DNA from 4 places in the Tepidiforma thermophila genome. Region 2 is predicted to be linked to each of the others. Evidence: riboswitches for the same ligand, from Rfam matches in the RefSeq annotation. Region 2 holds a riboswitch; each other region holds the start of a gene.

Evidence for each region. A riboswitch is a leader RNA that binds a small molecule or an ion and turns the genes downstream of it on or off. The one in region 2 is predicted to bind cyclic di-AMP.
Region 1: linked by a shared signal. The riboswitch ahead of A9A59_RS04150 (hypothetical protein) and the one ahead of A9A59_RS02180 (hypothetical protein) in region 2 are both predicted to bind cyclic di-AMP.
Region 3: linked by a shared signal. The riboswitch ahead of A9A59_RS02895 (MFS transporter) and the one ahead of A9A59_RS02180 (hypothetical protein) in region 2 are both predicted to bind cyclic di-AMP.
Region 4: linked by a shared signal. The riboswitch ahead of A9A59_RS13605 (hypothetical protein) and the one ahead of A9A59_RS02180 (hypothetical protein) in region 2 are both predicted to bind cyclic di-AMP.

Annotation. Positions count from the first base shown of each region.
Region 1 covers NZ_PDJQ01000001.1:869,741-877,053, forward strand. Annotated here, with positions in the region: gene A9A59_RS04125 (SDR family NAD(P)-dependent oxidoreductase) at 1-461, shown strand, start outside; gene A9A59_RS04130 (sulfurtransferase) at 558-1,427, shown strand; gene A9A59_RS04135 (SufE family protein) at 1,507-1,968, shown strand; gene A9A59_RS04140 (CTP synthase) at 2,042-3,667, shown strand; gene A9A59_RS04145 (NYN domain-containing protein) at 3,678-4,928, opposite strand; cyclic di-AMP (ydaO/yuaA leader) riboswitch at 5,099-5,234, shown strand; gene A9A59_RS04150 (hypothetical protein) at 5,302-5,784, shown strand; gene A9A59_RS04155 (hypothetical protein) at 5,781-6,317, shown strand; gene A9A59_RS04160 (cytidylate kinase-like family protein) at 6,336-6,986, shown strand; gene A9A59_RS04165 (DUF2269 family protein) at 7,071-7,313, shown strand, end outside.
Region 2 covers NZ_PDJQ01000001.1:449,353-456,665, reverse strand. Annotated here, with positions in the region: gene A9A59_RS02205 (BREX system ATP-binding domain-containing protein) at 1-632, opposite strand, end outside; gene A9A59_RS02200 (hypothetical protein) at 629-1,615, opposite strand; gene A9A59_RS02195 (hypothetical protein) at 1,572-2,351, opposite strand; gene A9A59_RS02190 (transglycosylase SLT domain-containing protein) at 2,657-3,583, opposite strand; gene cysS (cysteine--tRNA ligase) at 3,895-5,268, shown strand; cyclic di-AMP (ydaO/yuaA leader) riboswitch at 5,349-5,484, shown strand; gene A9A59_RS02180 (hypothetical protein) at 5,568-6,059, shown strand; gene panD (aspartate 1-decarboxylase) at 6,354-6,758, shown strand; gene panB (3-methyl-2-oxobutanoate hydroxymethyltransferase) at 6,796-7,313, shown strand, end outside.
Region 3 covers NZ_PDJQ01000001.1:609,097-616,409, forward strand. Annotated here, with positions in the region: gene ileS (isoleucine--tRNA ligase) at 1-3,058, shown strand, start outside; cyclic di-AMP (ydaO/yuaA leader) riboswitch at 3,143-3,277, shown strand; gene A9A59_RS02895 (MFS transporter) at 3,357-4,685, shown strand; gene A9A59_RS02900 (alpha/beta fold hydrolase) at 4,690-5,520, opposite strand; gene A9A59_RS02905 (acetate--CoA ligase family protein) at 5,621-7,054, shown strand; gene A9A59_RS02910 (class I SAM-dependent methyltransferase) at 7,089-7,313, shown strand, end outside.
Region 4 covers NZ_PDJQ01000001.1:192,555-199,867, reverse strand. Annotated here, with positions in the region: gene A9A59_RS01020 (isocitrate/isopropylmalate family dehydrogenase) at 1-62, opposite strand, end outside; gene A9A59_RS01015 (sodium-translocating pyrophosphatase) at 227-2,293, shown strand; gene A9A59_RS01010 (hypothetical protein) at 2,399-4,285, shown strand; cyclic di-AMP (ydaO/yuaA leader) riboswitch at 4,425-4,557, shown strand; gene A9A59_RS13605 (hypothetical protein) at 4,644-4,862, shown strand; gene A9A59_RS01005 (antibiotic biosynthesis monooxygenase) at 5,008-5,271, shown strand; gene A9A59_RS01000 (response regulator) at 5,504-6,271, shown strand; gene A9A59_RS00995 (vWA domain-containing protein) at 6,375-7,313, opposite strand, start outside.

The DNA.
Region 1 (7,313 bases), 420 kb from region 2:
ACATGGCCAGCGTCCAGTTCCTCGGCGCCGTCTCCTTCATCCGCCACATGGCCAACGCCATGGCCGCCACCGGCGGCGGCTCACTCATCACCATCTCCTCCATCACCGCCCTCCTCGTCGGCGAAGGGCTCGCCGCCTACGGCGGCTCCAAAGCCGCCATCAACCACATCACCCGGATCGCCGCCCTCGAATACGGCCCCCAGGGTGTCCGCGTCAACGTCGTCTCCCCCGGGCTCATCGAAACTCCAATGACCGCCCACATGTTCATCCCGCCCGTCGTCCGCGCCTTCACGCGCGAAACTCCCCTCCGCCGCATGGGCACAGTCGACGACGTCGTCGAAGCCGTCCTCTGGCTCGCCTCCGATGCCTCCAGCTTCATCACCGGCCACAACCTCCCCGTCGACGGCGGCCAGCTCACCCGTCGCCTCCCGGGCCGTGACGACTTTCTCGCCTCCTCCTGATTGTTGACTCGATCGCTCGACTTTCTGAACTGGCCGGGCTACAATCAGCCTCGCGGCCCTGCCGCAATCTTCCCCCGAACTGAACGGAGCATCCCCATGACCGACCCCGAAATCGCTACTCGCGGTTACGCTCATCCCGAAGTCCTCGTCTCAACCGAATGGGTCGCCCAGCACCTCAACGACCCCTCCGTCCGCATCATCGAATCGAACGAAGACCCCCTCCTCTACCCCTCCGGCCACATCCCCGGCGCCGTCCAGGTCGACTGGGCCGCTGATCTCAACGACCCCCTCCGCCGCGACTACCTCGACCGCGCCGGCTTCGAAAAGCTCATGAGCCGCATCGGCGTCACCCCCGAAACCACCGTCGTCTTCTACGGCGACAAGAACAACTGGTGGGCCTGCTACGCCTTCTGGGTCTTCCAGCTCTTCGGCCACACCAACGCAAGGGTCATGGACGGCGGCCGCCTGAAGTGGGAGAAGGAAGGCCGGCCGCTCGTGAAAGACGTCCCCACCTACCCGCCCACCGAGTACCGCGCGCCCGAGCGCGACGACACCAAAATCCGCATCTTCCGCGACGAAGTCCTCAAGAAGCTCGGCACCGGCGTCAAACTCGTCGACGTCCGCAGCCCCCAGGAGTACACCGGCGAGCGCACCCACATGCCCGAATACCCCCAGGAGGGTGTCCTCCGCGGCGGCCACATCCCCGGGGCGAAGAACGTCCCCTGGGCCCGCGCAGCCAACCCCGAAGACGGCACCTTCAAGTCCGCCGCCGAGCTCAAGGCGATCTACGAGCAGGAAGCCGGCCTCACCCCCAACGACGAGGTCATCGCCTACTGCCGCATCGGCGAACGCAGCTCCCACACCTGGTTCGTCCTCAAGTACCTCCTCGGCTACCCCAACGTCCGCAACTACGACGGCTCCTGGACCGAGTGGGGCAACTCCGTCGGCGTCCCCATCGAGCGCTGAACTCCGCTACGCTGGTTGGTGAAGCACCCGTGCGGCGGGCGGCCCGTCTGCCCGCCGCACGCCCTCCCGGAGCACCCCCATGGCCCAGCCCCCCAAAGCCTTCCAGCAGGTCATCGACGACTTCGCCTTCGCCGACCGCCAGGAGCGGATCGAGATGCTCATCGAGTACGCCGACCGCTTCAAAGAGGTTCCCGAGCGGATCGCAACCCGCCCCTTCCCCGAAGAACACCACGTCCAGAAGTGCGAATCCGATGCCTACGTCTGGGCCGAAGACCTGCCCGACGGCACCCTGAAGTTCCACTTCGCCGTCGAAAACCCGCAGGGCCTCTCCGCCAAGGCCTGGGCCGTCATCCTCGATGAGACCCTCTCCGGGCAGCCGCTCGAAGAGGTCGCCGCCGTCCCCTGCGACAGCGTCTTCACCGTCTTCGGCAAAGAGGTCTCCATGGGCAAAGGCATGGGCCTCATGGGCATCGCCGATATGGTGACCGCCTTCGCCCGCCAGCGCCTCGCCGCCCGCGCCGCACAGTCCGGCTCAGCGTGACGTAACACAAATGTTCGTTGACCGCGCCCACCCCGCACCGTAGCATCGAACAAACCGCGGGACGCAGGAGGCCATGCCGAAGTACATATTCGTCACCGGCGGCGTCGTCAGCTCAGTCGGCAAAGGCATCACCACCGCCAGCCTCGGCCGAATCCTCAAATCCCGCGGCATCAAAGTCTCCATCCAGAAGCTCGACCCCTACCTCAACGTCGACCCCGGCACCATGTCCCCCTACCAGCACGGGGAGGTGTTCGTCACCGTCGACGGCGCCGAAACCGACCTCGACCTCGGCCACTACGAACGCTTCATCGACCAGGACCTCACCGCCGCCTCCTCCGTCACCTCCGGCCAGGTCTACCTTGCCGTCCTCGAACGCGAACGCCGCGGCGACTACCTCGGCGGCACCATCCAGCAGGTCCCCCACCTCACCAACGAAATCAAAGCCCGCATCTATGGCGTCGCCGAGCAGACCGGCTGCGACGTCCTCATCTGCGAAGTCGGCGGCACCGTCGGCGATATCGAAGGCGAAACCTTCATCGAAGCCATCCGCCAGATCCGTCACGAACAGCCCCGCGATGCCACCCTCAGCGTCCACGTCTGCTTCCTCCCCTGGGTCGGCGCCACCGGTGAACTGAAGACCAAGCCCACCCAGCACTCCGTCCGCGAACTCCGCTCCAAGGGCATCCAGCCCGACGCCATCGTCCTCCGCGCCGACCACCCCGTTCCCCGCGACATCACCGATAAGGTCGCCCTTTTCTGCGACGTCGAGCCCCGCGCCGTCATCCCCATGGAGACGGCCGACACCATCTACGAAGTCCCCATCACCCTCGAAGAACGCGGCCTCGGCGACTTCGTCCTCGACCGCCTCGGCCTCGAAGGCCAGCGCGACCTCGCCGAATGGCGCGACCTCGTCTACCGCCTCAAGCACCCGCGCCGGGCCGCAGAAGTCGCCGTCGTCGGCAAGTACGTCGAACTCCGCGATGCCTACATCTCCGTCAAAGAGGCCCTCGTCCACGCCGGCATCGCCCACGAGGCCGAGGTCGCCATCCGCTGGGTTCCCGCCGAGGCCCTCGAAACCCGCGACCCGGCCGACCTCCTCGCCGGCGTCGACGGCATCGTCGTCCCCGGCGGCTTCGGCGAACGCGGCTGGGAAGGCAAAATCCGCGCCGCCGAATACGCCCGCACCACCGGCACGCCCTACCTCGGCCTCTGCCTCGGCATGCAGGCCCTCGTCACCGAATTCGCCCGCCACGCCTGCGGCCTCGTCGGCGCCAACAGCACCGAGTTCGACCCCGAAACACCCCACCCCGTCATCAGCCTCCTCGAAGAGCAGCACGCCGTCGTCAACCTCGGCGGCACCATGCGCCTCGGCGCCTACCCCTGCCGCCTCCTTCCCGGCAGCCTCGCCCGCCGCGCCTACGGCACCGACCTCGTCCGCGAGCGCCACCGCCACCGGTGGGAGTTCAACAACGCCTACCGCGCCCGCCTCGAAGCCGAAGGCCTCCGCGTGAGCGGCACCTCCCCCGATGGCTCGCTCGTCGAAATCTCCGAAATCTCTGGCCACCCCTTCATGCTCGGCACCCAGTTCCACCCCGAACTCCAGAGCCGGCCGAACCGCCCCCATCCGCTCTTCCGCGAGTTCATCGCCGCCGCCCTCGCCCGGCGGGCCGCCGGCGCCGCCGCCCCCGCCACCGCCTGAGCGCCCGCGCCTACTCCAGGTGCAGCGCCCGGCGCACGTCCGGGTTCTGCAAATCCAGCTCGAACGTCTTGTACTGGTACGTCTGCCCCGTCTCCGGCGAATGCCCCGTCCGCTCCTCGCCGACCCGCAGCACACCCCACGAGAGCATGCTGTTCACGAGGTTCTTCACGTCCGACTCCTCGCGCCGCACCACCGGCTTCAGCGTGTCCACGATCCGGTTGAACGTCAGCCACCCGACCCCCGGCTTGTTCCGCTCGTCGTGGATCGCCACGATCACCGCCCGCCGCTGCTCCTCGGTCAGGTCGTTGTAGTTGAATTTGGCGTAGTCGTACTTCGCCAGCTCCTGCCCCACGTTCCGCGGCCGCTCGATCGCCTCCGTCCGCTCATTCGGCAGGAACAGCCAGTCCGTAAAGTCCGCGTTCACCATCATCAGCAGCCCGCTCTCGTGCAGCGCCCGCGCGAAGTCGCCCGCCCGGCCGCGCGCCAGCCGCTGGAAGTCCGCCTGCGGCATCCGCTTCTGCAGCTCCTGCCCCACCAGCGAAAGCGGCAGGTCGCGCCCGTTCGTCCGGAAGTCCTCCACAATCGCGAGGATCTGCTTCAGCACCTCGGCGACCTCCCGCGGCTCCGCCGAGACCGGCCCCTTCGCCTGCGCCAGCTCCAGCGCCCGCGCCGCCGCCGCGGCCAGCCGCGGCTCGATCTTCTCCACCGCCGCCGGCTCCCTCACCGGCGTTGCAGCAGCACGGTCGACCTCCGGCTCCACGTCGAGGTCGTAGTACAGCACCACGTCGGCCTGCTGCACGAGCTGCGCCGAGGTCGCCCACGACACCCCGATCACCACCACCCGCTTTCCCCGCGCCCGCAGCAGCATCACGACGTGGAAGAAGCTGTGGTCGCCCGAGGCGATCACAAACGTCCCGATGTTCGGGTAGAGGTGGCTCGCCTCCACGCAGTCGACCGCCAGCTTCACATCGACCGAGTTCTGGATGCGCGCCTCGCCCTCCGCCGTCGTGTACCGCCGGGTGAGCACGTACACCGGCTCCAGCCCCGCCGTATACAGCGACGCCGGGTCGCCCGCCTGGACCGGGTCCATCCAGTCCGCGTACGCCCGCGCGTAGGCCACCCGCCCGAACCGCTCCGCCGCCTCCCGCAGCGCCGTCACATTCGGACGACGGTTCCGCTGCATCAGGCTGAACTTCAGGTTCTCCCAGTCGACGAGCAGCGCGACGTCATCGTGCCCGGGCCCATTTCCGCCATCCCGCATGCCGCGATCGTAGCCGAACTTCCCGCCGCCCGCTGTGCACCGTGCCTCCCGGCAGCCCCCGGCCCCGCCGCAACCGCAAGCCCGCATCCGGCCCCACCCGCTCCCCCGCCGCCCATCCGCATTCCCCCGCATTTTTCCGTGTCGACGCGCACGGCCGCTCCGAATGTGGTAGTGTGAACGAGCCGAATCCCGGCCGCGCCGGGAACGGGGGACCCATCACCTGGGGTGCATCCTTCCACAGCGAAGGACGGCGACTTCCGACGCCGAACCCGTCAGCTAACCCCGTAGGCGTTCGGAGGAGCCTCTGCCTCCTCTGCGACCCGGAACCAGGCGGGCCCTCCCGCCCGCCGCCAGCACACAGGAGGTACGCGCAGTGCAGTACGCCATCTCCCCGTCCACCATCCTTCCCCGCAAGACCGTCTACCGCGAAACCGAGCTCAACCTGGCCCGCATCCGCGAGGCCGCAACCAGGCTCCGCTCCTGGGCGCTCGTCTCCGGCGAGCGGATCGTCGGCCTCCCCTTCATCCGCGTCAGGTCCGACCTCCTCTGCGAGGTCCATCTCCCCGTAGACGGCAACGTCCAGCCCCACCCCCAGACCGGCGTCTTCGCCCACACGGCGCCCGAATCACCGGCCGTCTCCCTCCGCGTCGTCCGCTTCGACGAGCTCCGTGCCGTCATTCGCGAGCTGAGCGGCGAAATCGCCGTCGATTGCGGCAGCGCCGGCCCGGTCGAGTTCCATCCCTCCACCGCCGAGTTCACCCACGGAACGCTCCTCTGGCCCGTCCACCGGCTCTCTCCGGCCCTCGCGCCGGCCGTCGCCATCCCGGGGCGCCGCACCCTCGAGGCGGCGTCATGAGGATCCCCCGCGGCGCTCGCGCCGCCGGGGCCGCCGCCGTCCTCGCCGCCAGCCTTGCCTTCGCAGCCTGCGGCGGCGATGACAACGATGACCCGACACCCACGCCCGGCAGCACCGAGACCCCGGCCGCTGCCTCGCCTACCGCCGCAACCCCGGGCGCGTCGCCCACACCCGCGGCAACCACCCCGGCCGCCACCCCGACGCCGGTCGTCTTTACGCCCACTTTCACCTGCACCAACCCCATCACACCCCTCCAGGCCCGCCTCAACCGGGGCCAGCAGGTCGAACTCCAGGGCCGCGTCTTCGGCGTCATGGACCGCAACAGCGATGCCGTCCTCGCCGTTGGCGCCCCCTTCGATGCCCTCCTCCGCGTCGAGGTCATCGTCCCATCCGGCAGCCGCCAGAACTTCCCGGCCGATCCGCTCCTCGGCTTCGCCAACCGCGACATCTGCGTCCGCGGCACCATCGAAGAAATCGGCGGCATCCTCACCATCGCCGCCACCAGCCCCTCCGAACTCACCGTCGTCGACTAACCCGAAAGGAGCCGGCCGATGACCATATCCGCCATCACCATCGCCCGCCAGGTCGGCACCGGCGGCGAAGAGGTCGCCGCCATCGTCGCCGAGCGGCTCGGCTACCGCCTCCTCGACTACCGCATCGTCCAGGAAGCCGCGCTCGAAGCCGGCGTCTCCCCCGAGACCATCGCCGAGGCCGAGCGCCGTCCATCCTTCTTCGCACGCATCATCGAAGCGCTCGCCCGCACCCCTTCCGCGGCCTCGCTGCAGTGGGGCGAGCCGCTCAACATCGACGCCACCCCCATCCTCACCTCCGCCGACTATCGCCAGCTCATCCAGGACGTCGTCGAAGACTTCGCGAATCACGGCCGCGTCGTCTTCCTCGGCCACGGTGCCCAGTTCATGCTCAGGGCCCGGCCCGACGTCCTCCGCGTCTTCATCACCGGCAGCGAAGCCGCGCGCGTCCGCCGCCTCATGGCGCAGGCGCGGCTCGACGAAACCGCCGCCCGCGCCCTTGTCCAGCGCACCGACCGCGAGCGCGTCGCCTACTTCCGTGAATACTTCGGGGCCGAATGGCTCGACCCCGCCAGCTACGACCTCACCGTCTCCACCGACCGGCTCGCGCCGGAAGCCGCCGCCCGCGTCATCCTCTCCGCCGTGGAGCTGCGGAACCCGGTCCCCGCCTGAACGCTCGACCCAGTCACTGGCTGTGCCTAGTCTGGGGTGCGAAGCACACCGCTTCGCACCCCAGCTGCTGTTCCGGAGGCCCCCTTGGACTGGTGGCGCATCGTCCATGTCCTCTCCCTTATCTGGCTCGGCGCCGGCCTGGGCGCCACCTACCCTCTCATCCTCCGCGCCTGGGCAACCAAAGAGCTCCGCACCCGCGCCACCCTCCTCATCGAAGCCGCCAACAACGAAACCCGGGTCCTCCTGCCCGGCGCCATGGCCAGCGGCATCACCGGCTTCTTCTGGGCCGTCGCCGCTGAGTACAACTTCATCAAAGACGCCTGGCTC
Region 2 (7,313 bases):
CAGTTGAGGCTCTCCGCAGACGGGAGCTTCCCGATGGAGTGGGCGCCGGCGAGCCCCGATTCTCGGAGATGCTGTCGGACCAGGGAGGCGGTCAGGGCAGGCTCTCCGGCCCAGAACCTGGCAATGCTGTCGAGCACCTCCGTTGCGGACCGCAGCCGCTCATAGAGCGCGAGCGTAGCCGACCACCATCCATCGCCGAATTGCCACTGGTCTGCCCACCGGAAAAACTCGGCGTACGCCCGCGTGTTGAAATTCAGGCGGCTCGCAATGACCGGCAGGCCGCGCTCCGGCATATCGGGGAGCTCGGCCTCGAGCAGAATCCGCGGGATGAGCCGGGAAGGGTTGCCGAGCGGCAATTCCTTCGAGACGACGACCATTGCGGTTGCATATCCCATCGACCGGGCACGTTCCCGCAGCAGCATCAGCAGGTGCGATTTCCCCGTCCCGAAGTCGCCGCGCACCATCATCCCCCGGGGCCCGGCGTCGCCCTGCCCGCAGAGCGCCTCGAACCGGCTGACGGCTTCTGTCTGCCATGAACCGAGTGCGGCGACGGCGAACCGGTTCGGGACGCCGTTCCGGAGCGCCTCAGTGGCCCGCCGGGCATCGATATCAAGGGGGTAGGTCATCGTCATCGCAGTTGCACCATGGCAGCACACGGGTTCGGGTACGACAGCGACCGGACCTCGTTCTCGATGCGAGCCTGGAGGGCCCGGTACTGGTGGTAGGAGATCCGCTCTGACTCAATAAACTCCCGGGACGTCAGGAAGAACAACACTGTTCGTTCCATCTCGCTCGCCGCGTCGAGAAACTCGCGCAGCGTTTCGTACAGGTCGAAGAGCTGCCGCCGGGTGAATCGCGGATAGCCCCGTTCATTCGTTTCCCGGTAGTACCTCGTAAGGTCGACGAGGATTGCGGCCGGGCCGAACTCCCTGGTGAACAATCGCAGGAAGGAGAGCAAAATTTGCCGGGCGTTCGTCCGGTCAATCCGCCGGAATATGGTCGCCGAGCGCACCTGGCTGATGGATGGCAGTGTTCCGTCGAACCACTGGCGGATCACCGCGCAGGAGCCGTCGATTGACTCCGGGTTCTGAAACGGGTCATGGACCAGCCGGACCATCGCCTTGCGGAAGTCCAGCGCGAGCGAGTAGTCGCGGAACACCAGCCGGCTCAGCGTTTGCTGGAACTGCCTGCTCACCTCGTGCGCCTCAATGTCGTAGCTGCGGGCGAGTTCGCCCAGCGTGCAGGCCTCGCCGTTCGGACCCGGCGGATACCCGGCTTCGGTCGCAACCCGGGCCCGTACCCGCCCGGCGAGGCGCTCCCAGTCCACCAGCCTCGCGAGGGCGAACCAGAACTGCTCAATCGAATGAACGCCCGCCGCTTCCTCCGTAAGGTCGAACACCGTGAACCCGCTGTGTTCGAGGCGCTCCCGGAGGGCAGTTCTCACAGTTCCGCGCGACTCATCCGGCACCACCGCTACCTTGATTGCCGCCCCGCCCTGCGGGATGAAGGTCTTGAGATACTCGGCCTCGAGGCAGCGCAACCACAGGTCAAGCGGCAGCCGCTCCGGCTGGTCAGGAGCTGGTGACCCGTTCGAATTCGACGAGGTAGTAGGCATGTTCGGCCCCGTACTCATCCAGGATGCGGAAATGGCGCCCCGACCGCGTGCCGGTCGAGGCCGAGAAGGTCAGGCGGTAGCCGTCGATGTCGCTTACTCGCGTGCGGTCGAGCAGATAGAGGTGGCGCGTGAAGTCGACCTCCGTGTAGTCGGGGTTGTTCAGACCGAGCACTTCAAAGACATCCTTCGCCGGCACCCGGATGGTTGGGGGCAGCTTCGCCACCGGGGTTGACACGTGCCCTGCGGCTGCGCGTGCGGCCCGCCACACCAGCCGGAGGATGCGCTCTGCATTGCCGTCCTTTGCCGTGCGCGCCCGCTCGATGCTTGCGGCGATTGCGCCCGGCCGCTGCGAGCGCACCAGCTTGCGGTCGATGCGGACACCATCGCCGAGGAACCGGACCAGCACGGGGAACGAGACGAAGGCGTACGGATTCTCGGTTGGCAGCCACGGTGCACCGCTGGCGGAGACCCGCTCGCCGACTTCCCTGATGAGGTCGCCGGGGCCTTCGGCGAGCCGGGCCCGCGCCCGTTCCAGCGCGGCCTGCGCCGCCTGGGCCTGGCCGGCGGCCTCGGCCAGCAACGCCCCGCACGTTTGAAGATTGCGTGCTGCCGCGGCCAGGTTGCCCTCCGCCGCGGCCCTGGCGGCCGCCCGGGTTGCCCGGTTCACCTTCGCTGCCAGCGCAGAAAGCGCCGCTGTTTCTTTGTCGATTTGTTCGAAATGCTGTTCGATGCTCATAGGTCCCATAGCAAGCGGCCGGAGCATAGCAGTCCCTTGACGGCTAAGGCAATGCAACAATGCGACACAAAAGCGACAACTGCTGTCGCGTTTGCTCCCTCGACCTCCACTTCCGTCACGCTGGGCTGGAGGCGCGGCTTCCCCGGGGCCGGCACCCCTGATTGAGCGTTCCGGGTGCAGCGGATGCGCAACGCCGGCGCGCCGGTTGCCCTGCGCCCTGTACACGCCGTCGACCGAATTGCGCTATCGAGGAACGCTGCCCTGCGGCCGGGCCTCCCGCACAGGACCCCGTCAGCTCCTCGCCCCTACGGGATCGTGATCGCCTCGGGCTTGCACGTCCACGCCGCCCACGGGCTGTGCCCCTGCGCCTCGCTGTACCGGAACGCCGCCAGCGCCGCCTTCAGGTTCGCCACCGGGTCCGACCAGTGCTCGAACGGAATCCCCGCGTACTCGAACCAGAGCGGGACGACCTGCATCAGCCCGTAGGCCATGTAGCCGACGGCATCCGGCCGGAACCGGCTCTCGCACCAGGCGACCCGCGCCACAGCATCCGTCAGCTCGGCCGGCCACCCCGCTTCGATGGCGAACGCAATCACCTGCGCATACGTCAGCGGCGGCTGGCTCGCCGCCGGCGGCGCCACGGCCGGGGCCGGCGACGGCGCTGCCTCCGCGGGAATGGGCTGCTCAGCCGGGGCCGCCGCTGCCGGCGACGGCGCTTCCGCTGCACCCCCGCCCGGGCGCTCCGCCGACGTGCTCGACGCCGCAGCATCGGCGGTCGCGGGAGCCGGCGCGGGTTTCGGCTCCTCGACCGGGCCGGCTGCCGCCGCGCCCGCCGCCTGACTGGTGTCAACTGAAACCGTCGGACGCACCTCCACCACGCGCGCAGGCACGGGCCGGCTGATGGCGGGCACGAGTGCAGCGCTCGCCTGCGGGGCCCGAGCCTCCGGCGTCCCCCCGCCCACGAGGTGCGCAGCAAGGAAGAACGAAAGGGTCAGCATCGCCACCTCTGCCGGCCGGACGAACCAGGGCTGGCGCCCGGGCGAAGGCGGCGGTTCGTGCCAGTGAAGCCCGACCGGCGCCGCGACGGCGAGCGGCCGGCCCTCGAAGGCGTATACCGGTTCGCAGGCGGGCTGCAGCAGCGCAGCACGCTGCCGCACAGGCACGCGCACCCGGCGGCACAGGGCGAAGGCCACGGCAACGCCGTAGTCGGCCCACGCTGCGAGCCTGCTCATGACGCGCACCGGCCCTCCAGGGAGCCGGACCGTCACGCGGCGGTCTCCACGCGTTCTTCGTTTCCCATAGGCAGTACCGGCGCGCTCCCTCGGGCCCACGCACCCCAATCGGGGGACCCGGACCGGGGACGAACGCACCCCTTCACCCCGCCAAGGGTGACCCTGAGGTTCGCACAGCTCCCCGCAAACAGGCAATACTCCGGCCACCGCCAGTCATGCCCGCGATTTCCACGATTTCGGCCCGGAGCGCCCCGGAATGCGGCCAGCGAAGCCTCCGCTACACTGGTCCAAGCTTTGCTGGGGGCCGCACCATGCAGCTGACCGATACGCTCACCGGGACACGGAAAGACCTCCTCCCGCCCGTCGGCGAAGACGGCGTCGTCCGCATGTACGTCTGCGGCATTACCCCCTACGCCGACGCCCACGTCGGCCACGCCCTCCACGCCATCGTCTTCGATACCCTCCGCCGCTACCTCGACTGGCGCGGCATCCCCGTCCGCCACGTCCAGAACTTCACCGACATCGACGACAAGCTCATCGAGCGCTCCAACCGCCTCGGCATCCCAATGGCCGAGCTCGCCGAGCGGAACATCGCCCGGTACCTCGACCAGCTCCGCGCGATGAACGTCCTCCCCGCCCACCACTACCCCCGCGTGACGCAGGTGATGCCCCAGATCATCCGCTTCATCGAGGGGCTCATCGAAAAAGGCTACGCCTACGCCTCCGGCGGCGACGTCTACTACCGCGTCCGCGCCTTCGGCGCCGAGCGCTACGGCGCCCTCTCCCGCCGCGATATTGATGACCTCCGCGCCGGCGCCCGCGTCGACCCCACCGAGCACAAGGAAGACCCGCTCGACTTCGCCCTCTGGAAAGCCGCGAAGCCCGGCGAACCGAGCTGGGAGAGCCCGTGGGGCCCCGGCCGCCCCGGCTGGCATATCGAATGCTCCGCCATGGCCCTCGAAACCCTCGGCGAGCAGATCGACATCCACGGCGGCGGCATGGACCTCATCTTCCCCCACCACACCAACGAAATCGCCCAGACCGAGGCCTACACCGGCAAGCCCCCCTTCGCCCGCATCTGGATGCACAACGCCCTCCTCCAGCTCGGCAGCGAAAAAATGTCGAAGTCCATCGGCAACCTCGTCTCCATCGACGAGGCCCTCGACCGCTACGGCGGCGACGCCCTCCGCCTGTTCGTCATCACCAGCCACTACCGCAGCCCCGTCACCTACTCCGAAGAAGCGCTCGAAGCCGCCCGCGCCGGCGCCGAGCGGCTCCGCCATGCCGCCTCCGCCGAGGGCGGCAGCGCCCCCGCCGGCATCGACCACGAGGCCGTCCGCGCCCGCTTCATCGAAGCGATGGACGACGACCTGAACACCCCGCGCGCCCTCGCTGCCCTCTTCGACCTCGCCCGCGAGATCAACCGCGCGGCAGCCGCCGGCGGCGATGTCGGCCCGGCCCGGGCCACCCTCCGCGAACTGTGCAGCGTCCTCGGGCTCACCCTCGAGGCGCCGGCAGCCCGGTCCCTCGCTGCAGCCCCCTTCATCGACCTCCTCGTCGAAATCCGCGCCGAGCTCCGCGCCGCGAAGCAGTGGGCCCTCGCCGACCGGATCCGCGACCGCCTCGCCGGCCTCGGCATCGAACTCCACGACAGCCCCGACGGCACCACCTGGAGCGAACGATAGCCGCCGCCATCGCCCCGCGGGCATGCCCGCGGGGCGCCAAAACAGGCCAGGCCTTGCACAGCGCTTGACCCGCTGTGGTAGATTGGCTGGAGCCGAACCCCGCCAGAGGCGGGGGCGGGGGAACCAACTCCTTGGGGTGTATTGCGCGAGCGGGCGCATAGGCGACTTCCGACGCCGAACCCGTCAGCTAACCCCGCAGGCGTTCGGAGGGCAGCGCCCAGGCCCTCCCAGGAATCCGAACAGGCCGCGCCCGGCCCACCCCGGCGCACGGCCCCACGACGGCCTACAGGAGGTATGCAATGGCCACTACATCCACGTCGTATTCCGGTACCTTTGCCCCGGTCCAGCCGGACGGCACCATCTTCACCATCCGCGACCCCCTCGAGGAGGCGCGCGAGCTCCTCCGCCAGGCGGCCCGGCTCCCCTTCCACGCCAACCGGCCCCAGGCCTGGCAGGCCGCCTTCCGCCAGGCAGTCACCGATGCCCGCTCCGCCATCCGCCACCACATCTGGGTTGCCGAGCTCCCCGACTCGCCGCTCAACCGCGCAGAAACCCTCGAACCGCGCCTCCTCCCGAAAGTTGACCAGCAGCGCGAAGAGCACGACCTCTTCAGCCGCAAAATCGACGAACTCGTCGAAGAGGCCGGCGCACCCGGCGACGTCGACATCTGGAAGATGATCGAACTCAGCGAGCAGGCCATCCTCCTCGAGATGGCCCTCGCCCGCCACCACAACCGCCTCACCCAGCTCGTCTTCGAAACCACTCACCGCGACATCGGCGAAGCCGGCTGACCTGCCCGCGACGGCCCGGCTCCAGCTCCCGGGCCGCCGCCCCCTTGACAACACTTCGCCCGATCGAAACGATCAGGGCGCCGGCGATCCATCACGGACGTCGAGCCCAGCTATCGAATCCGCCTGCACGTTCAACAAGCGTCCGCCTGGACCCGCGTGGCCGGTACGGACCGGGAAGTTGAGCCGGAACAGCGCCCCAGCGCACCTGCACGACCCCCGTTCGTCCCCGCCTCGCATGCGCCGAAGCGGGGACGTGTGTTGAACGGCCGGCGGCACGCCGGAGGGGGACAGCTCATGCGCGTCATGATGAGCGGCAAAATCCACCGCGCCACCGTCACAGGCGCCAACCTCGACTACGAAGGCTCCATCACCATCGACCCGGACCTCATGGAGGCCGCCAACATCCTCCCCTACGAACAGGTCCACGTAGTGGATGTCACCAACGGCGCCCGCCTCGAAACCTACGCCATCCGCGGTGTGCGCGGCTCCGGCGAAATCTGCGTCAACGGCGCCGCCGCCCACCTCATCCACCGCGGCGACATCGTCATCATCATCGCGTACCAGCACCTGGAGGAGGCAGAGGCCCGCGCCATCGCCCCCCGCCGGGTGTTCGTCGATGCAGCCAACCGCATCGTCAGCGTCGAAGCGGGCGACGGGTACAGCCACAACCCGCGCGAACTCGCCGGCGCCGCCGGCTGACCACGCGCCCAGCGCGCGAAGGAGGGGCATCCGGGCCATGGGACGGCTCTCAATCCACAAGCTCAAGGAATGGAAGGCCCAGGGGCGGCGGTTCGCCATGATCACCGCCTACGACTACCCGACCGCCCGCCTCGTCGAACAGGCCGGCATCCCCATCATCCTCGTCGGCGACTCCCTCGGCTCCGTCGTCCTCGGCTACGACTCCACCGTGCCCGTCACCATGGACGACATCGTCTACCACACCCGGGCCGTCGTCCGCGCCACGGAAAAAGCCATCGTCGTCGCCGATATGCCCTTCATGAGCTACCAGGCCGACCCGAATGAGGCGATGCGCAACGCCGGCCGCCTCCTCAAGGAGGGCGGCGCCACCGCGGTCAAGCTCGAAGGCGGCAGCCACATCGTCCCCCTCGTCCGCCGCATGGTCGAAGCCGGCATCCCGGTCATGGGCCACCTCGGGCTCACCCCCCAGTCCGTCAACCAGTTCGGCGGGCACAAGGTCCAGGGCAAAACGCCCGCCGCCGCCGCGAAGCTCATCGCCGATGCCCGCGCCCTCGA
Region 3 (7,313 bases), 160 kb from region 2:
CTTCAAAGACCTCATCCCGCGCTACAAGACGATGCGCGGCTACCGCGTCCCCCGCAAAGGCGGCTGGGATACCCACGGCCTTCCCGTCGAACTCGAAATCGAAAAGGAGCTCGGCCTCAAATCCAAGCCCGAGATCGAGGAGTACGGCATCGCCGCCTTCAACGAGAAGTGCAAGGAGTCCGTCTCCCGCTACGTCGAAGAGTGGACCCGCCTGAGCGAGCGGATCGCCTTCTGGGCCGATTACGACAACCCCTACGTCACCTACGACAATGGCTACATCGAAACCTGCTGGTGGATCTTCAAGCAGCTCTGGGATGCCGGCTTCGTCTACCAGGACTACCGCTCCACGCCCCACTGCCCCCGCTGCGGTACCAGCCTCAGCGACCACGAAGTCGCCCTCGGCTACCAGGACGACGTGCCCGACCCCTCCGTCTTCGTGAAGTTCCGCATCCCCGGCGATGCCCTCGCCGCCGCAGGCTTCCGCACCGACAGGCCGCTCGCCCTCGTGGCGTGGACCACCACCCCGTGGACGCTCCCCGGCAACGTCGCCCTCGCCGTCAAGAGCGATGCCTCCTACGGCGTCTACGACCTCGGCGACGAGGCCGTGGTGCTCGCTGAAGCCCTCGCCCCGCGCGTGCTCGGCGAGGGCGCGCAGCCGGCCGCTTCGCTCCGCGGCGAGCAGCTCGTCGGCATCGCCTATGAACCGCTCTACCGGCCCGAGCTGCTCGGCCACCCGGTCCGCCGTTTCGGCGACGACGGCCGCCTCCGCCCGCTCGCGCCCGGCGAATCGACCGATGGCCTCCGCCGGGTCATCGCGGCCGACTACGTCTCGCTCGAAGACGGCTCGGGCATCGTCCACATCGCCCCGGCCTTCGGCGGCGAGGACTTCGAAGAGGGCAAGCACTACCGCCTCCTCTTCGCCCAGCCGATCGACCTCCGCGGCATCATGGCCGAGGGCCTGCCCGGCGCCGGCAAATTCGCCAAGCAGGCCGACCGCGACATCGAGCGCGACCTCGAGGAGCGCGGCCTGCTCCTCAAGAAGGGCACCATCCGCCACACCTACCCCTTCTGCTGGCGCTGCGGCACCCCGCTCCTCTACTACGCCAAGCCGAGCTGGTACCTCCGCACCACGGCCCTCCGCGAGCAGCTCCTCGCCGGCAACGAACGGATCAACTGGTACCCCGAGCACATCAAGCACGGCCGTTTCGGCAACTGGCTCGCGAACAACATCGACTGGGCCGTCAGCCGGGAGCGGTACTGGGGCACGCCCCTCCCCTTCTGGCGGTGCGATGCCTGCGGCGAGACGGCCTGCATCGGTTCCCGCGCCGAGCTTATCGAACGGGCCGAAGACCCGGAGGCCGCCCGTGCCCTCGACGACTTCCACCGCCCCTTCGTCGATGCCATCACCATCCGCTGCGCGGCCTGCGGCGGCACCGCCCGGCGCGTCCCCGAGGTGGCCGACGCGTGGTTCGATAGCGGCGCCATGCCCTACGCCCAGTGGCACTTCCCCTTCGAGCACGAGACGGAGTTCCAGCGCCACTTCCCGGCCGACTTCATCTGCGAGGCGATCGACCAGACCCGCGGCTGGTTCTACACCCTCCACGCCGAGGCCACGCTCCTCCACGCCGCCGGCGCCATCCCCGACGGCATCGCCTACCGCAACGTCATCTGCCTCGGCCACATCAACGACGAAAAGGGCAACAAGATGTCGAAGAGCCGGGGCAACACGGTCGACCCGTGGACCGTCATCGACCGCCACGGCGCCGATGCCACCCGCTGGTACATGTACGCCGCCAGCCCCGCCGGCTCGCCCCGCCGCTTCAGCGCCGGCCTCGTCGAAGAGGGGCTCCGCCGCTTCCTCCTCACCCTCTGGAACACCTACAGCTTCTTCGTCAGCTACGCCAGCATCGACGGCTTCCGCCCCTCCGGCCGCTGGGAGCCGGCCGCCGAAATCGACCGCTGGCTCCTGAGCGAGCTGAACGCCCTCATTGTCAAAGTCACCGATGAGCTGGAGGCGTACGACCCGACCGACGCCGCCCGCGCCATCGAAGCATTCGTCGACGACCTGTCGAACTGGTACGTCCGCCGCTCCCGCCGCCGCTTCTGGCGCGGCGCTACCGAGGGCGACGCCGACAAGCAGAGCGCCTACGAAACGCTCTACGCAGCCCTCACCACCCTCGCGAAGCTGCTGGCGCCGTTCACGCCGTTCGTCGCCGAGGAGCTCTGGCAGAACCTCGTCCGCACCGTCGACCCCGCCGCGCCCGAGAGCGTCCACCTCGCGGCGTGGCCCGAGCCGGACCCGGCGCGCATCGACGCCCGCCTCAACGCCGAGACACAGCTCATCAAGCGGCTCTGCTCCCTCGGGCGCGCGGCCCGCGCGAAGGTCCAGATCAAGGTGCGCCAGCCGGTCGCCGAGGTGCTCGTCAGGCTTCGCGACCCCGCCGAAGCCGCGGTCGTCGAGCGCAACCGGCACCTTGTGCTCGAAGAGCTGAACGCGAAGGCGCTCCGCATCGTCGAGGACGAGACCGCCGTCGTCGCCTACGACGTCAAGCCGAACCTCCCGGTCCTCGGGCCGAAGCACGGGCAGGCGGTCGGCGCCATCCGGCAGGGGCTGGCGGCGATGGACCCCGCCGAGGTCGCCGCCGCCGTCCGCCGCGGGCGCACCGTCACCGTCGCCGGCATCGAGCTGGAGCCCGGCGACATCCTCCTCCAGGCGCAGGACCGCGAGGGGTACGCCGCCGCACAGGAGGCCGGCTACACCGTGGCCGTCACGACGGCCATCACGCCCGAGCTTGCCGATGAGGGGCTCGCCCGCGAAATCGTCCGCCGGCTGCAGGACCTCCGCCGCGAGGCCGGCTTCGAGCTCGCCGACCGGATCATCGCCTGGGTTGCCGGCGACGCCGATGTCGCCCGCGTGCTGGAGCGCCACGGCGCCTACATCCGCGGCGAGACGCTCGCGCTCGAACTTCGCAGCGAGGAGCCGCCCGCCGATGCGGCCCGCGCCGAGGAGGACCTGGAGGGGACGCCCGTCGTCTTCGGGGTGCGCCGGGCGCGCTGAGCGGCTGTCTCCGCGGCACCGGCCGGGGACTGGTCGTTCGCCGTTCGTGAACCGTGTGCAAACCGGCCGATCACGGGCGGCGTATACTGTGCGAAGCCGAATCTCCGCCCACGCGGAGAGCGGGGGACCCAACGCACGGGGTGAATCGCGCGCAGGCGCGTAGGCAACTCCCAATGCCGAACCCGTCAGCTAACCTCGCAGGCTCTTGGGAGAGACGCGGAACCGGCACCTCCCGTCTCTCGAGGCCACCGGCCGCACCGCACCCGGCGCGGCCACCGGACTGTCACGGGGGAACGGGATGGATTCCCGCGAGCCGTCATCGCTTCGCTTCGAACGCGCCCTGAGCTACGCCGCGCGGTTCACCGCGCAAACGTCCCAGAACATCTGGCTGGCCGCGCTCTTCCTCGTCGCCGGCACCGGAGCGAAGCCTGCGCTCGACCTCTCGAGCCTCTTCATCGCCATGCTCCTGCCCTCCATCCTGCTCGGCCTGCCGGGCGGGTCGATTGCCGACCGGCTCGGCCCGGGCAGGGGCTACGCCTTCGGGGCGCTCCTGCGCTTCCTGCCGGTGGCCGCCGGCACCTGGCTCCTCGATGGCGGCACCAGCGCCTGGGTGCTCGCCTTCCTCTACTCCACCGGCTCCCAGGTCTTCACCCCGGCCGAGCTCGCCCTCGTCCGGCCGCTCCAGGCGAGCCATGTCGGCCGCGTCCACTCCTGGCTGGCGGCGCTCCAGTACGCCGGCCAGGCCGCGGGGATGCTCGTGCTCGCGCCCGCGCTCTACTTCCTCGGCGGTCCCACGGCGATGGTGATCGGCGCTGCGGTCGGCATGTCCCTCCTCTTCGCACTGACCGTGGTGCTGGCCGTGCGGGTTGCACCGCTGGCCCGGGCGTTCGCTGCCGGCAGCGCCCGGGCCGCCCTCAGCTTCCGCGAGACGATCGCCTTCTTCGGCCGCGAATCGCTCGCCCGCTACGCCCTCGTCGCCCTTGGGCTGAAGATGGTGGTCTCGAAAGGGATCGTCGTCGCCCTCCCCTTCTACCTCGAGCGCGACCTCGGCCTCGGCTGGGAGGCGATGGCGTACCTCTTCGCGCCCGGGGTCCTCGGCGTGCTGGCCGGGCTCTGGTGGTGCAGCCGCGAGCTGACCCTTGCCCGCGCCCACGAGGTGCTCAGGCTCGGGCTCCTCGGCCTGCTGGTTGCGCTGGCGGCGCTCACCGCCCTCGATTACGGCATCACCGCGGTCGCCCAGTACAGCCACATCCCGCCGGTGGCCCGCCTCGAAGCCTCGATGAACACCACCTTCGCGGTCGCCATCCCCGTCGCCTTCCTGCTTGGGGTCTCCCTTTCCGGGCTCCTCATCGCCGGGCGCGTCGCGCTCACCGAGACGGCCCCGGCCGGCCAGCACGGCCGCGTCTTCGCCGTCCAGCTCACCCTCACCGAGACGGCGATCTCCCTGCCGCTGCTCGCCCTCGGCGTGGGCACCACCTACGCCGGCGCCCGCGTCACCCTCGCGGCCATGGCGCTGCTCGTCGGCGGCTTCCTCCTCCTCGCCGAGCTCGACCGGGCGCGGTTCCTCCGCAGGGTCGGGCAGCCGGCCGACCTCCTGCCCCGCCCCGCAGCCTCGCCCGGGGCCTGACGGCTCAGCCGAGCAGGAACGGCCGCACCGCCTCGAGGAACCCCTGCGGCCGCTCGAGCGGGATCGAATGCCCCGCCCCCGGCACCTCCACCAGCCGGCAGTCCGGGATCGTCGCCGCCATCCGGGCCGCAACCTCCGGCGCGAGCACGTCGCTCCGCTCGCCGCGGACGAGCAGCGTCGGCGCAGCAATCTTCGCGAGCTCCCGCCACGAAGCCTCCGGGTCCGGCCGGCTGATCGGCCGCGTCCCATCGCGGAAGGCGCGGTCGTACCGGAACGTCCAGGTCCCGTCCTCCAGGAGGAGGAGGTTGTTCAGCGTGCGGCGGCGCGCCTCGGCGGGGTCGGCGTTCGGGTTCGCCCGGAGCGCCCGTTCGACCGCCTCCTCCGGCGAGGCGAAGATGTCCGGCGCACGCACGCCCGACTGGATGCGCGCGGCCCCGGCTGCGTGGACCTCGGGGCCGATATCGACGATGACCAGCCGCTCGACCGCCCCGGGGTAGCGGGCCGCAAAGAGGTAGGCGTTGCGGCCGCCCATCGAGAGGCCGAGCAGCGCGAACCGCTCCAGCCGCAGCGCCTGCGCGAAGGCGCGCAGGTCCTCGACCATGGCATCGGCCGTGTAGTCGTCGGCCCAGGCGCTTTCCCCGTGGCCGCGCTGGTCGAGCGCGTAGAGGTGGAACTGCGGCTGCATTGCCGCCGCAAAGGTGTCCCACGAGCGGGCGTGCCCGGTGAACCCGTGCAGCAGCACGAGCGGGGGCCGCCCGGGGTTCGGCCATTCCCGGTAGTGGAAGCGGAGGCCGCGCAGCAGCGCGTACTGGTCGAGCGGGGGCGGAAGCGTCACAGGTGGTCCTCCGTCGGGCGCAGCGTCGGTGTGCCGCGGATGCTACGCTGCCCGCCCGCGTCCGCAACCCCGCAAGCCGCCCCTCCCGTACAATCCGGGCGTGACCCGGTTCCCTTCGACGCCCGACCTCGACCTCCTCTTCCGTCCCCGCTCCGTTGCTGTCGCCGGCGCCTCCACCAACGTCGACAGCCCAGGCCACGACTACCTCGAAGCGATCAAACGGCAGGGGTTCAGCGGCCCCATCTACCCCATCAACCCGAAGGCCGACACGGTCGCCGGCCTCCGCGCCTACCCCTCCCTGCGCGAGGTGCCCGGCCAGGTCGACCTCGTCATCTCCTGCGTGCCGGCCCCCGCCGTCCCGGAGCTGGTCGAACACTGCGGCGAAAAAGGCGTCCGCTTCCTCCACCTCTTCACCGGCCGGTTCAGCGAAACCGGCGACGCCGAGGCCGCCCGCCTCGAACAGGCGATCGCCCGCCGCGCGGCCGAGCTCGGAGTGCGCATCCTCGGCCCGAACGGCATGGGCCTCTACCACCCGGCCGGCGGCCTCTCCTTCCGGCCCGACTTGCCGACCGACCGGGGCGGCGTCGCCTTCCTCAGCCAGTCCGGCAACAACGCCGTCGAGGTCATCACCCGCGGCAACGCCCGCGGCCTCGCCTTCGGCAAGGTCGTCAACTACGGCAACGGGCTCGATATCACGCCGGGCGAACTCCTCCGCTACCTTGCCGACGACCCTGAGACGACGGTCATCGGCGGCTACGTCGAAGGCGTGCCTGACGGCCGCGGCTTCTACGAAGGACTGCGCGCTGCCGCCGCCCGCAAGCCGGTCATCATCCACAAGGCCGGGCGCACCCGCGCCGGCGCCCGCTCCGCGGCCTCCCACACCGCCGCCCTCGCCGGCCAGGCCGAGCTCTGGAGCACCGTCCTCCGCCAGGCCGGCGCCATCGAAGCCCGGAACCAGGACCAGCTCCTCGACCTCATGGTCGGCGCCGCGCTCCTCCGCCCGCCCGCCGGCCGGCGGATCGCCATCGTGGGCGGCGGCGGCGGGCGCAGCGTCCAGTCGGCCGATGCCGCCGAAGAGAACGGCTTCGAGGTCGTGCCCCTCCCGCATGCCGTGCGCGAACGGGTCCGCGAGCGCGCCCCCATGCTCGCCGATTGGGTCGGCAACCCGGTCGACCAGTCGATCCTCGCCGGCAGCGGCCTCTCCTCGAACGGCCTGCTCGAGCTGATGCTCGAAGGCGACCACTACGACCTCGCCATCGCCAACGTCGGCGAGGACTGGTTCTTCGGCCGGCCCGATGCCGCTGACCGGCTGAAGCACGCCTGCGGCCGGCTCGCCGCCATCGCCGCCGCCAGCACGAAGCCGGTTGCCGTCGTCCTCGGGCCCACGGAGACGCGCAACCGCGACCACCGCGCCCTCGTCGACGAGGTCCGCGACGACTTCGTCGCCCGGGGCATCGCCGTCTTCCCGAGCGTGGAGCGCGCCGCCTTCGCCCTCGGCCGGCTCGTCCAGGCCGCGGAGCGCCGCCGGGCCTAGCATGCCGGCAGGCCGCCGGCGGGAGGTTTTGCACATGGGCACCGACGACGTCCTCGCGCACTACCGCGGAGAGGCGCTCGCCGAGCGCATCCTTGAGGCCGCCCGCGCGGCCGGCGTCCACCCGCTTACCCCGGCCGCGCTCGCCCCCGCCGACCAGTTCCACATGGGCGGCCTCCGCGCCACCCGCGAACTCGCCCGCCTCGCCGGCATCGGCCCCGGCGACCGCGTGCTCGACCTCGGCTGCGGCCTCGGCGGCCCC
Region 4 (7,313 bases), 260 kb from region 2:
GCCGCCCGCAGCTCCGCCGCAATCCCGTCGCCATTCAGCTCCGCAACCTCACGCGTCGCCATCACGAACCTCCCTCGACGTCCTCGCCCAGAGTGTGCACCGCCGTTCGTTTCCCGTGAACAAACGAAATTCCCCGTAACACCGCCGATTGGTAGGATTCGGCCGGTTTTGGCACGGCCGCGCACCGGTGGGGGCGCGCGGCCAAACATGCTTACCGGGGGACGAGATGAACAATCTGCTCGTAGCGGCCGGAGCCGGCGTCATCGCCCTGCTCTTCGCAGCGTGGACGGCCCGCCGTGTCCTCGCCGAAGACGAAGGCACCGACACGATGAAAACCATCGCATCGGCCATCCAGGAAGGCGCAGCGGCATTCCTCCGCCGCGAATACACCTTCCTCTCCGTCTTCGTCGTCATCGTCGCCATCGCGCTCGCCGTCTTCGTCGATTACGACGCCCTGGACCGCTTCGGGGAGCAGCGCGGCGAGTTCACCGACCTCCCGCGCACGGCCGCGGCCTACATTCTTGGCGCAATCTCCTCCGCACTCGCCGGTTACATCGGCATGTACATCGCCGTCCGCGCCAACGTCCGCACCGCCGCCAAGGCGCGCCAGGGCCTCAACCCCGCCCTCCGCGTCGCCTTCAGCTCCGGCGCCGTCATGGGCATCACCGTCACCGGCATCAGCGTCATTGGCCTCGTCATCGTCTACCTGGTCACGCAGGACACCCAGCCGCTCACCGGGTACGCCTTCGGCGCCTCCTCCATCGCCCTCTTCGCCCGCGTCGGCGGCGGCATCTACACCAAGGCCGCCGATGTCGGCGCCGACCTCGTCGGCAAAGTCGAAGCCGGCATCCCCGAGGACGACCCGCGCAACCCCGCCACCATCGCCGATAACGTCGGCGACAACGTCGGCGACGTCGCCGGCATGGGCGCCGACCTCTTCGAGTCCTACACCGGCTCCATCGTCGCTGCCATGGCCCTCACCACCGCCGCTGTCGTCGGTGCTGAGAAGGGCGTCTTCGAAAACACCGACGTCGCGAACTGGGACTCGAAGGCCTTCGCCCTCCCCCTCCTCATCATGGGTGTCGGCATCATCTCCGCCATCATCGGCACCTTCCTCGTCCGCACCGGCGAAAACGCCACCATGGGCCGCCTCCTCTGGGCCCTCCGCACCGGCGTCTTCTCGGCGAGCGGCCTCGTCCTCGCGGGCACTGCCGCCCTCCTCGTCGTGATGGACCTCCCGTTCGACCTCTTCTGGGCCGTCCTCATCGGCCTCGTGGCCGGGCAGGTCATCGGCACCGCCACCGAGTACTACACCGCCTACGAATTCCGCCCAACGCAAAATCTCTCCAAAACCGCCGAAACCGGGCCGGCCACCGTCATCATCGGCGGCCTTGGCCTCGGCATGCTCTCCACCGCTGTTCCGCTCATCACCATCGTCGTCGCCATCTGGGCCACCTACCAGATCGCCGGCCTCTACGGTATCGCCCTCGCCGCCGTCGGCATGCTCTCCCCCCTCGGCATCACCCTCGCCACCGACGCCTACGGCCCCGTCGCCGATAACGCCGGCGGCATCGCCGAACAGGCCCACCTCGACCCCGCCGTCCGCCAGCGCACCGACGCCCTCGACAGCCTCGGCAACACCACTGCCGCCACCGGCAAGGGCTTCGCCATCGGCTCCGCCGTCCTCACCGCACTCGCCCTCATGGTCACCTACTCGCAGGTCGTCGGCCTCGAAACCATCGACATCCTCGACGTCGAGACCATGCTCGGCCTCCTCATCGGCGGCCTGATGCCGTTCGTCTTCGCCGCCCTCGCCATGGGCGCCGTCGGCCGCGCCGCCATGGCCATGGTCAACGAAGTGCGCCGCCAGTTCCGCGAAATCCCCGGCATCATGGAAGGCACCGGCAAGCCCGATTACGCCCGCGCCGTCGCCATCTCCACCGACGGCGCCATCCGCGAGATGGTCCTTCCCGGCCTCCTCGCCGTCGTCGTCCCCATCCTCGTCGGCTCCGTCATCGGTGCCGAAGCCCTCGGCGGCCTCCTCATCGGCTCCATCGCCAGCGGCTCCGTCCTCGCCCTCATGATGGCCAACGCCGGCGGCGCCTGGGACAACGCCAAGAAGTACATCGAGGCGGGCCACCTCGGCGGCAAGGGCTCCGAGGCGCACAAAGCTGCCGTTGTCGGCGATACCGTCGGCGACCCCTTCAAGGACACCGCCGGCCCCTCCATGAACATCCTCCTCAAGCTCATGTCCATCGTCGCCGTCGTCTTCGGCCCCCTCTTCGTGGGCTGACGCCGGTTCCCCTTCGCCCGCACGAACGGCGGCCGCCGGTTGAGCTCCGGCGGCCGCTTCTCTATGCTGCGCCCTCCGCCACCCTCCTCGCGGAGCCCTCCCGCCATGCTCCTCGCACAGGCCCTCATCCCCATCTCCGCCGTCGTCGCCGTCGCAGCAGCCGTCGTCTGCGCACTCGCCGCCCGCGACCCGGCGGTCCCCCGTCCCGCCGCCTGGGGCCCCGCCCTGGTCGAACTCGCCCTGGCTCACGTCGCCGCCGGCCTTGCCGGGACCATCGCCCTTGCCGCCTTTGTCGGCGGCTACGCCGGCGAACTCGACCGCGCCGCCTGGGCCGGCGGAGCTTTCCTCGCCGGCTTCGCAGCGCTCGCCCTTGCCAGCCTCCTTGCCGCCCCCATCGACGCCGATGACGGCCGCCCCGCCGTGGTCACTCCGTTTGCGTCCACCGCCCTTGCGCTTGCGGCCGGCGCCGGGCTCTTCGGTCTGGCCAGCCGCGTCGCCGGCGAAGGCCCATGGGCCGCGGCATCGCTCATCGCGCCGTTCGCCGGTGGGGCCGGCCTCGCGGCCCTGGTCGCGGCCCTCGGCCCCGCCCCCGGGGCCTCCCGCCCGGCCGCCGGGCCGCTGGCCGGCGGCGCAGTCGCAGCGGCGGCCATGGCTGGCCTCCTCGCGTCCGGCGAACTCTCCGCCCTCTCCGGCGATGCGGCATGGAGCGCTTTCCCCCTTGTCGTCACCGCCAGCGTTCTCGCCGCCGCCGCCATCGCCCTCATCCCCGGCGCCGTCCTCGCAGCGTCGGGCCGGTCATCCGCCCCGCTCCTGGCCGCCTGGCTCGCCGCCGTTATCGCAGCCCTCGCCGTGGTCGGTGCCGCCATCGTGCTCCTTCCCGCCGGAGCCGGATGGGCCGCCGGCGCGGCCGGGGCCGGCCTGGCCGCCGGCCTCGTGCTCGCCCATGGCGGCATCCTCCCCGCCACCGGCGCTGACCGCCTCCCCGGGCGCCTCCTCCCCTGGGCGGCCGCTGCCCTCGCCCTCGCAGTCGCCTGGGCGCTCGGCCGCGAACTCTCCGGCGAAGGGTTCGCTCCCGCCGCTGCCGGCCTCTACGGCCTGGCCCTCGCAGCCGGCGCGGCCGCAGGCCCGGTCGTCGCCAGGCTCGCCCTCGTCCCCTTCGCCCCGCCCGTTCCCGCCGCCGCCATCGACGTCGAGACCTGGGCCCGCCCCGGCGAGGCCGGCTTCGCCGTGGCCCTCGCCACGGCCCCCGCCCGGCCCCGTCCGGCGAACGCCGTCCCGGCCGCCGGCATCGCTGCCCTCGCCGCGGTCGTCCTCGCCCTCACCCTCGGCCCCCACGCCCGGCACGAGCTCCTGCGCACCGCCGAGGCCGACCCCGTCCGCACGGCAGCCATCGTCCAGGACCTCGGGCTCCTTCCCACCGGCGCAGCCGACCGCTACGCCTACGCCAACGACCTCCAGCAGCGCCGCGCTGCCCTCGAGGAACTCCGCCAGGAGATCCAGGACGACGCCGACTTCGGCCCGGCCGATGTCCGCCTGCTCCTCGCCGCCGACGCCTCCGCCCGGGACACCTTCGTGCAATCCCGCCTCGCCGCCGGGCAGCTCATCCCCGGCGAAGCCGCGCGCATCTCGGCCGCGCGCCGTCCGCTGCCCGCGCTTCTCCCGCTCCCCGGCACGTCCGCCGGTGCCGCCGTCGGCCTCCTCACTGGATTCGCCGTCATCGCGGCAGCCGGCTTCTCCTGGCGGCCCGGCACAGCAGCTGCCTCGCTCGCGGCAGCGTTCGGACTGCTGGTGCTGCTGCTCGTCGTCGGCCCGGCCCTCCGCTTCTTCGGGCCCGGCGAGGCCGACCCCCTTGCGTTCGTCGCCGCCCTCGCCCTGGTCGCAGGCCCCGGCGCCGCGCTCATGGCCCGCGACGAGACTCCCGGAGCAGCCCCGGCCTGTGGTCTTGCCGCGGCGGGACTCGCCCTCGCAGTCACCGCCGGCCTCCTCGCGTGACGCCCCCGCAGCCGGGATTCCCCGGCTCAGCCAGAAAATTGTGACGAAAAGCGCAAAGACCTATTGACAGCCTCCCGGCCGGTTGGTAGCTTGCGGCAGGTGAACGGCGTTCGCGTCGTTCACGTGCGCGTTCAGTGTTTCGCACCACCTGCCTAGTGCGCCGCACGGCGCAGCGGGGGACCCAACGTCCCGGGGCGAACGCGGCACCCGCCGCAAGGGCGCCTTCCGCCCGAGCCCGTCAGCTAACCCCGTCGGCAGTCTGGAAGGCCTGGCGAGCAGGTAGCTCGTTTCGAGGTCTTTTTTTCTGTCCTCGAACTGCACCATAACGTCCGCATCGAAAGAGGAGGGAACTACCGTCATGCCAGCTTTGCAGGAAGCACCGCCAAAGTCGTGCCCCAAGTGCCGCGGCTCCATGATCGTCGAGCGCGACTGGCACGGCACCTACGGCAGCTGCATCATGTGCGGCTACGTCCACGAAGTGCTCACCAGCCCGCCCGTCGACCTCGCCGCCGAAGAGGCTGCCCTGCCCCAGCGGCAGCGCCGCCGCCAGCCCTCCCACGGCAAGCTCCGGCTCTGACCGCACCGCGGCACACCCCGGCAGCCCTGGAAACGGAACCCCCGCGCAGGCGGGGGTTCCGTCTTTTCGCCAGCACCACCGCGCACTAGAATTCGCCCTCCGGAGGTAGCAGAGCACACCCATGCCGTACATTCGCCTGTCCATCATGAAGCCCCGCCGCGGTGAAGATGCCCGCGTCGAAGAACTCCTGCGCAAGCTCGATGAGGCGGTCGCCGCCACACCCGGCTGCCAGGTCACCTACCTGATGCGCCCCCACGACGACAGCGGCGAAATCGCCCGCCTCGCCATCTACGACTCCGAAGAGGCCGCCGAGCACGCCGCCAACGATACCCACATCATGGCCCTCCGCTCCGAAATCCACCTCTGCGTCGAGCCCGGCCATATCGAGCGCGCCTTCTTCACCATCTGACACGGGCTCCGGTCCCGCCCGCCTCCGGCCGGGAAACCACCGATTCCTGCCCCCGGGTGCCCCTATCCCCGGGTCTTTGCGCGCCACGATTAGGGTTTTTGCCAATACGCCCGCGCGAGGCACGCCCTAGACTCCTCCCTGTCGCCGGACCCCCGCCACCTGGCGCAATCCGACACGGCACGGCCCACCAGCCAGCGCCGGAGACCATCAGAGGAGTTCGACCGTGAACCAGATGCGCCCCCAGCCCAGGACCCTCCCGGCCCGCTCCACCGCCAGCGCCGCCCGCGGAGCCGGCCCCATCCGCATCCTCCTCGTCGACGACCACGCCGTCATCCGCCAGGCCCTCCGGATGCTCCTCGAAGCCCAGCCCGAGCTCGAAGTCGTCGCCGACGTCGAAAACGGCCGCGAAGCCGTCCAGGCCGTCGAACGCCTCCAGCCTGATGTCGTCCTCATGGACGTCGTCATGCCCGGCCTCAACGGCCTCGAAGCCACCCGCCAGATCCGCCGCATCGCACCCTCCACCCGCGTGGTCATGCTCAGCGGTTTCGTCGACGAAGACCAGCTCCTCGATGCCATCCGCTCCGGCGCCTCCGGCTACATCGTCAAAAAATCCGACGTCTCCGAACTCGTCCTCGCCATCCAGACCGTCCACCGCGGCAACAGCTACTTCTCCAGCTCCCTCTCCGAAGGCTTCGACCTCGCCGAAGTCCTCTACCAGGCCAAGCGCGCAGACCAGCGCAACGGCATGGATACCCTCACCAGCCGCGAACGCGAAGTCCTCCAGCTCATCGCCGAGGGCTACACCAACCAGGGCATCGCCAACGAACTTTACATCTCCGTCAAAACCGTCGAAGCCCACAAGGCCCACATCATGGCCAAGCTCCACGCCCGCAACCGCACCGACCTCATCCGCTACGCCATCCGCAAGGGCATCGTCCGCCTCGAAAGCGTCGACGAAGCCCAGGCCATGCTCGACGACGCCGAAGCCGCCGCCGGCTAATCCCCGCACCTCCCGCGGTCGCGGACAACGAAGAGGGGGCCCATGACCGTGGGCCCCCCTCTTCGTTCAACGTCAACGTCGCCCGCTGCGGCGCCAGCTTGCCCTATCCCATGCCCGCCAGCCGCTTCCGCTTCTGCGCCACGTAGTCCACCAGGATGTACTCGCCCAGCTTATCCGGCGTCGTGTAGAACACCCGCCCCTTGTTGATCCGGGCCACCTGGTTCACGAACTCCTTCAGGTAGTAGTTCCGGTCCAGCATGAAGGTGTTGATGGTGATCCGCTTCTGCGTGCACCGCTTCACCTCCTTCAGCGTCTCCCGGATCGTGATCGGGCTCGGCGGGTAGGCGAAGTACGAGCGCCCCCGCTCCAGGTGCGCCGTCGGCTCCCCGTCCGAAATCATGATGATCTGGCGCGTCCCCTGCGTATGCTTCGCCAGCAGCCGCTGCGCGATGATCAGCGCGTGGTGCATGTTCGTCCCCAGCACCGACTCATCCCACCGCACATACGGCAGCTCCTCCGTCTTCAGCTCCCGCGCATATGCGCTGAACCCGATGATGTACAGGCTGTCGCGCTGGTACTGCGACGAAATCAGGTTGTTCAGGGCCATCGCCACCTTCTTCGCCGCCTGGAATGAGCCGCGCAGCGCCATCGACCAGCTCAGGTCGAGCATGATCACCGTCGCCGTCTGCGTCAGCATCTCCGTCCGCGCCACCTCGAAGTCGTCCGGCTTCAGTTTCAGCGGCGTGCCCGGCCCCTCCCGGTACATCGAGTTCATCATCGTTTTCTGGATGTCCAGGTAGAACGGGTCCCCGAACTCATACGGCTTCGTCGTGTCCGTCCGCTCGCCGCCGGTCCCCGTCTCCCGCACCTCGTGCTTGCCGAACGTGTCCGCCTTCAGCTGCTGGTAGATCTCCGCCAGCGCCCGCTGGCCGATCTTCCGCGTGCCGCGCGGCGTCAGCTCCCACTGGTTCCCCTTCTTCCGGATGTACCCGGCCTCTTCGAGGATCTCCAGGAACTGCTTCAGCTGCTCCAGCGCCTCCCG